One region of the Bradyrhizobium sp. 956_D2_N1_4 genome, then DNA from elsewhere that is predicted to be linked to it. Evidence: predicted binding sites of a transcription regulator. Region 1 holds the regulator's gene; the other holds the start of a gene.
What was found. The regulator LexA, encoded in region 1, represses DNA repair genes until DNA is damaged. The targets are predictions, from matches to a motif close to TGTTCNNNNTGTGTTCNG.
Positions count from the first base shown of each region.

Region 2: AB7535_RS05850 (putative DNA modification/repair radical SAM protein) is a predicted target of LexA. The motif match lies at 795-812, and genes of this name have one in related genera.

Region 1 is NZ_CP197237.1:3,646,280-3,649,886, forward strand. Features, by position in the region: gene AB7535_RS17100 (molybdopterin molybdotransferase MoeA) at 1-519, shown strand, start outside; gene lexA (transcriptional repressor LexA) at 696-1,397, shown strand; gene AB7535_RS17110 (hypothetical protein) at 1,605-1,880, shown strand; gene AB7535_RS17115 (hypothetical protein) at 2,073-2,507, shown strand; gene AB7535_RS17120 (GAF domain-containing protein) at 2,732-3,607, shown strand, end outside.
Region 2 is NZ_CP197237.1:1,256,886-1,260,492, reverse strand. Features, by position in the region: gene AB7535_RS05855 (ImuA family protein) at 1-729, opposite strand, end outside; gene AB7535_RS05860 (Y-family DNA polymerase) at 1-44, opposite strand, end outside; gene AB7535_RS05850 (putative DNA modification/repair radical SAM protein) at 893-2,128, shown strand; gene AB7535_RS05845 (UdgX family uracil-DNA binding protein) at 2,128-3,570, shown strand.

The DNA.
Region 1 (3,607 bases):
GGCATCGGCCGCGCGCGGGAGAGCGGCGCCGACATCCTGATCACGACCGGCGGCGCGTCGGTCGGGGACCACGATCTGGTCCAGCAGGCGCTGAGGGACGAAGGTATCTCGATGGCGTTCTGGAAGATAGCGATGCGGCCGGGCAAGCCGATGATGAACGGGCGGCTCGGCGCGATGCGCGTGATCGGCCTGCCCGGCAATCCCGTGTCATCCTACGTTTGCGGCTTCCTGTTCATGGTGCCGTTGATTCGCGCGCTTTCGGGCCGTTCGATGATTCATCACCGCCGCGAACGCGCGGTGCTCGGCCGCGATGTCGGCGCCAACGACCAGCGCGAGGATTACCTGCGCGCACGCCTCGAGCTCCGCGATGACGGCACGCTCGTCGCCCTTCCGGTCAATCACCAGGATTCCTCGCTGCTTGCGAATCTCGCTGCGGCACAGGCACTTCTCGTGCGCGCGCCATTCGCGTCGAAGGCCGAAGCCGGCACGCCTTGCGAGGTCTTGCGGCTGCCCGTCTGAGCGCTTCGTTCGCGTGCGTTCCGCGAACTTTGTCGCGTTCACGGTAAATTAAGCAGTTGCGGAACATGTATCGAACATATAGTGTCTGTTCATGATTTGTTTCGAGAATGTAGCGGCTTACTGCTGAATTCAGCGTCTCGGAATCGAACGACATCAACCGGGGGATTTTGGTCGAGATGTTAACGCGCAAACAATACGAGCTCCTGCGGTTCATCAGCGAACGGCTGAAGGAAAGCGGCGTGCCGCCCTCCTTCGATGAGATGAAGGACGCGCTCGACCTGCGCTCGAAATCGGGCATCCATCGCCTGATCACTGCGCTCGAGGAGCGCGGCTTCATCCGGCGCCTGCCCAACCGGGCCCGCGCCATCGAGGTGATCAAGCTGCCCGAGCTTCAGGCCGCTGCCGGCAGCCGCCGCGGCTTCACGCCGAGCGTCATCGAAGGCAATCTCGGCAAGGTCCGCACGACTTCGAGCCCGCCGGCGGACGAGGGCGAGCGCCCCGTCGCGGTCCCCGTGATGGGCCGCATCGCGGCCGGTACGCCGATCGAGGCCTTGCAGACCCGCAGCCACACCATCAGCGTACCGCCTGACATGCTCGGCTCGGGCGAACATTACGCGCTCGAAGTGCGCGGCGATTCCATGGTCGAGGCCGGCATTCTCGACGGCGACATGGCGCTGATCCAGCGCAACGAGAGCGCCGATACCGGCGATATCGTGGTGGCGCTGATCGACGACGAGGAGGCGACGCTCAAGCGCTTCCGCCGCCGCGGCGCCTCGATCGCGCTCGAGCCCGCCAATGCGGCCTATGAGGTCCGCATTCTGCCGCCCAACCGGGTGAAGATCCAGGGCAAGCTGATCGGGCTGTACCGGAAGTATTGATACCGGACGTGCCGGTATCGGTTATTTGGCGCCCCGCGCGCTTTCGATCGGCGGCGCCGATCCGAGATTGGAGCGGACGATTGTCCGCTTCCGCTGGATAGTCTTTCTGGTTTCGCGCAGATTATCCGGCCCCTCCTCCAGCGGTAAATCCTCGGCACGCCGCACGAAGCAGCCCTGCTTCGCGGCCTTCAGGTTCGAGGAGAAGTCATGCGCCGGATCGTTCTGAGCACAATTGCTGTGGCGCTGATCGCAGCATCAGCGTCGCAAGCCTTGGACGTACAAGCCTTGGACGTACAAGCCTTGGCCGTGCAAGCCTTGGCCGTGCAAGCCTTGGCCGTGCAAGCCTTGGCCGCGCAATCGCGGCCCCATGTCCGCAAGGACACCGCCGTAAGCGAGCAAGTCCGCAAGGCCCTCGACGCCGTCGACCAACCGTCGCGGCCGGGCTGGCAATATTCCGGCTGGTCGGCGCCTGCGGGGCGCTGACACGCGCCTGCAGAATGCAAAGGGGCGGGCTTTGTTCCTGGCGGATTCGGGAAAGTTAATGTGATTGCGGCCTGCGGCGGCGAGCCGTAGATTTGCCTACAACCCGGCAGAACGTTTGGTATTTCCACTCTGATAGAGGCCTGCGCCTCGATTAAGAGACGTGGGTCGCCATCCCTGCATGAGGAGCACCCGATGTGTGACTACAGCCTGCATGCCGTCGCGTCGCGTCCCGCCGAAGTCGGCGAGACGATCGTCACGACAACTTTCCGCGGCACCTCGACGCGCGGCTTTGCCTCCGCGGCCGATCCGACCGTCGCGGTCTGCCTGCTCCCGGGAACGGAGCTCGCCTTCGCCGACAACGTCCGCTACGACAATCGCTGGATCTGGACGCGCACCGTCAATTCGCGCGTCGGCAAGTTCGGCAAGATCGATCCGCACATTCCCGATCGCCATCATGATGCGATCGAATTCCCCGACGGCAAATCCGTGCTGGTGACGCAGCTGGTCGAAGGCCAGCGTGCGACCGTGCTGCAGCTACCGGTGACCCAGCCGCTCGGCGAGCGCGAGCACAAGCCGCAGACCATCACCGACAGCCGGCCAACCATCACCCGCCTGCCGATCGGCTGACATCGCCATTCCCGACCGGCAGGTCGGGCCAGGATTGAAAATCGCCATCGCCGGCCGAGGCCGGCGAGATGGTGTTGCTCGTGCCCCGCGAAACGCCATCGGGCGGACCACGCCGTTGCGCCTCCCACCGCACGAAGTTTGCGCTGTCCTGCCTGAATTTTGAACGTCCGTTCCGCAGCCAAATGGCCGATGCTTGGTGCGGTTTGGGACGGCGGGCACGTTCGATGAAGACCTTCATTCGCGTCGTTGAACTCTGGGTGCCTGACCGCACGCGCATGCGGCTGGAATTCGGCGGCGGCCTCTACGGCGAAGGGTTGTCCGCGTTTAGGGACGTGAGCGAAGATTTGCACTTCGCATATGACGAGGGGCTTCCCGGCAAGGCCTGGGCCAGCGGCCACCCTGTGATCCTCACCAGATTCACCGATTCCTATTTCAAGCGGACCGATCAGGCTATCGCCGCCGGGCTGACCTGCGGCGTGGCGGTGCCCGTGTTTTCAGGCGAATTCCTGCAAGCCGTCATGGTGCTGTTCTGCGGCGATGACGAGGCCCATGTCGGCGCGATCGAGCTCTGGCACAACGATGCCGAAACCTCCCACGAGATGGGGCTCGTCGACGGCTATTACGGCACCGCCGACATGTTCGAATTCAACTCCCGCCACACCAGATTTCCGCGCGGCTTCGGCCTTCCAGGCCGCATCTGGAAAGCCAGCCTGCCGCTGATCATCAAGGACCTGCACGATGCCAGGAGTTTTCTGCGCTGGGAGGACGCCGCCAAGGTCGGAATCAATCTCGGCGTCGGCGTTCCCTACCGGACCGGCACCGATCAGACCTGGGTGCTGACATTCCTCTCCGCGCAGGCGACCCCGATTGCGCGACGCTTCGAGATCTGGGTCCCAGACGAGGCCCGTTCGGCGCTGGTCTTCCGCGCCGGCGATTGCAGCGCGCAGACCGACCTCGCCGCGCTCTATGCGACGAAATCCATCGCCAAAGGCGAAGGCAGCATCGGCGGGGCCTGGGCCACCGGCATGCCCGCACTCAACGACGATCTCGCGCGTGACGTCTCGGTCGCGGCCTCGCAGGCCTGCGCCTCTGGACTGAGC
Region 2 (3,607 bases), 2.4 Mb from region 1:
CACAGGCTGAGGATACGTCGACGGTTCAGAGAACTGGCACTCATCACATTTCCATTCCATGATCCACCGGCCGCACGGGCCATGACGATTGCGCAAGAGTTCGGCATCGAAGCGCGGCGCGCCCCAGGAGCTCCATGCCGGGCCCGGCGGCGAATGCGCCGCGCGCAACATCCACCGCGTCTCCGCGGTCGAGGGCAGCGGCTGCGCGGCCATCCGCAACATCAGGCCGGTGACACCGGAGCCTTGCGCGGCCAGTGTCAGCTTGCGGCTCGCCACGAGATCGAACTGCCGCGTCTCACCCCAGAGCTCGAGCACAACGGCGCCAAGCGCGTCGCAGGCGAGCGCATCGGCCGAGGTCCGCAACGCGCTCTCGACATCGGCGGCGCGCACCATCACCACGCGGCGCGGATCGAGACCGATCTCGGCAAGCCCGCTCATCGACAGCGCGCCGGTCTCGAGTTCCGAAAAATCCTGCCGCACCCACAGCAGCGGCCGGCGCCGCGAGACACGCCCCGCAAGCCCCATGACAAAACCCGTCGCGGCGGTTCCCTGCCGGCCCTCGCAAAACACCTCGTGGATCACCGCGCGCGCGAGCCCGCCCTTCAGCGCGCTGTCGACCTCGTCGTGGCCGAGCGCGACGCGATCGTGCTGATGCACGACCTCCGCCGTCTCGATGCGCTCGATCTGGCCGCGCAAGGTCGCAAGCGCGTTCATCCGTGCGCCGCTCATATACGCCGCTCCTTCAGAGGTGATTGCCGAGGTTCTCAAAAATAAGAACCTACGGCTGGCTCATTTGTTCATGATATGTTCTAATATAAAGCTAACAGCGGCCGGGGAGTCAATCGAATTGGTGCTCATCCGGATTCGTAAGCTGAATCAAAGGGATTCCACGATGGACGTACAACGCAAGCTGGAGATTCTGGCTGATGCCGCCAAATACGACGCGTCGTGCGCCTCCAGCGGCACCGAGAAGCGGGATTCCAGCGATGGCAAGGGCATGGGCTCGACCGCGCCGGGCATGGGCATCTGCCATTCCTACGCGCCGGACGGACGCTGCATCTCGCTGCTCAAAGTGCTCCTGACCAACGCCTGCAATTACGACTGCCTTTATTGCGTCAACCGCGCCTCCTCCAACGTGCCGCGTGCCCGCTTCACCATCGACGAAGTGGTCAAGCTCACGCTCGACTTCTACCGGCGCAATTACATCGAGGGCCTGTTTCTCTCCTCCGGCATCATCCGCAGCCCCGACTACACCATGGAGCAGGTGGTCAGCGTCGCGCGCAAACTGCGCGAGGAGCATCACTTCCGCGGCTACATCCATCTCAAGACCATTCCCGAGGCCGACGACGCGCTGATCGCGGAAGCCGGCAAATATGCAGATCGCCTCTCCATCAACATCGAGATGCCTGAGGAGACGAGCCTGCAGCAATACGCACCGGAAAAGGATGTGCGCGCGATCCGCCGCACCATGGGCCGGCTGCGGCTGAAGCTCGACGAGGCCGAGGAAAACCGCAGCACAAAGACGAAGGCCAGGCCGCAGCGCTTCGCGCCCGCCGGACAGAGCACACAGATGATCGTCGGCGCCGACGCGGCCTCTGATCACACCATCCTGCACACCAGCTCCAATCTCTATGGCTCCTACCGGCTGCGGCGCGTCTATTACTCCGCCTTCAGCCCGATCCCCGATGCCAGCCGCGCTTTGCCTCTGGTACAGCCGCCGCTGCTGCGCGAGCACCGGCTTTACCAGGCCGACTGGCTGATGCGGTTCTACGGTTTCGACGTTGCGGAGATCGTTGACGACAGCGCGATGCTGCCGCTCGACATCGATCCGAAGCTCGCCTGGGCGCTGCGCCATCGCGACCGCTTCCCGCTCGACGTCAACCGCGCCAGCCGCGAGGAGCTGTTGCGCGTGCCGGGCTTCGGCACCAAGGCGGTCGAACGCATCATCGCGACGCGGCGCACCACCACGATCCGCCTCTCCGATCTCGCGCGGCTGCATGTGCCCCGCAACAAGGCGCTGCCATTCATCGTCCTCAGCGATCACCGGCCCGCGCCGCATCGCCTCGACGAGGCGCGGCTGATCGAACGGTTCAAGCCGAAGGCAACACAATTGGGGTTTGGCTTCTGATGCAGTACATCACCCTCGACACCGAAACCGATTTCGACGGCTGGCGCAAAGCCGCGCGTAGCCTCGTGCTGCATCATGTGCAGCCAACCGATGTCACCTGGACCGTACAAGGCGGCGAAGCCGAGCTGTTTGCACCGCCCTCCCCGTCTCCGATATTTGAGGTGAACGACAGCACCTTTAACGTCTCGGCAAAATTCGTCGATCTCGCCAAGGCCGCGATCCTGCATCGCGACGGCGAGCGCTTTGCGATCCTCTATCGCCTGCTCTGGCGATTGAAGGACAATCACGATCTCATCGAGGTCGCGACCAATCCTGATGTCGCGCAAGTCACCGCCATGGCAAGAGCAGTCCATCGCGACGAGCACAAGATGCATGCCTTCGTGCGCTTCCGCGAGATCGGCCGCGAGCGCGCGGCGCATTACGTCGCCTGGTTCGAGCCGGAGCATTACATCGTCGAGCTTGCCGCGCCGTTCTTTGCCAAGCGCTTCGCCGACATGCCATGGTCGATCCTGACACCCGATCTGTGTGCGCATTGGGATGGCCACGCGCTCTCGTTCACGTCGGGCGTGAGCAAGAGCGAAGCACCCGGCGAAGACCGGCTCGAGGAAACCTGGCGGCGCTACTACGCCAGCATCTTCAACCCGGCGCGGCTGAAGGTGAAGGCGATGCAGACGGAGATGCCGAAGAAATACTGGAGGAACCTGCCCGAGGCGTCGATCATTAAGCCCTTGATCGAGGACGCCGAGCGCATGACCGGCGCCATGATCGCCAATGCCGCAACCGATCCGCACAAGCCCCAGAAGCGGCCGGAGGCTCCGATGCCACGCAAGCTGGCTGCCGACGATCTCGAAGCGCTCCGCGAGGAGGCCGCGCACTGCCGCGCCTGCCCGCTCTACAAGGACGCGACGCAGACCGTGTTCGGCGAGGGCCCGAAAGACGCGACCATCATGCTGGTCGGCGAGCAGCCCGGCGACAAGGAAGACCTCGCCGGCCACCCCTTCATCGGCCCGGCCGGCCAGATGCTCGACCGTGCGCTTCAGGAAGCCGGCGTCGACCGCAACAAGGTCTACGTCACCAACGCGGTCAAGCACTTCAAATTCGTGCCGCGCGGAAAGATCCGTCTGCACCAGAAGCCGGCGACGCCGGAGATCCGGGCGTGCCGGCAATGGTACGAGCGGGAAGTTTCGGCAATCCAGCCCGAGCTCATCGTGGCAATGGGCGCCACCGCCGCGCAGAGCGTGTTCGGCAAGATCACCCCGATCGGCAAGACCCGTGGCCGGCTCATAGATATGCCCGAGGGACGCAAGGCACTGGTGACGGTGCACCCGTCCTATCTGTTGCGGCTGCCTGATCCGGAAGCCAAAGTGCTGGAATATCAGCGCTTTGTCGAAGACCTGAAGATTGCCGCCAGTTTGCAGAAGAAAGCCCCACGCGCCGCCTAAATACTGGCGAATACTGGTGGGAAAGCGACTTTAGGAC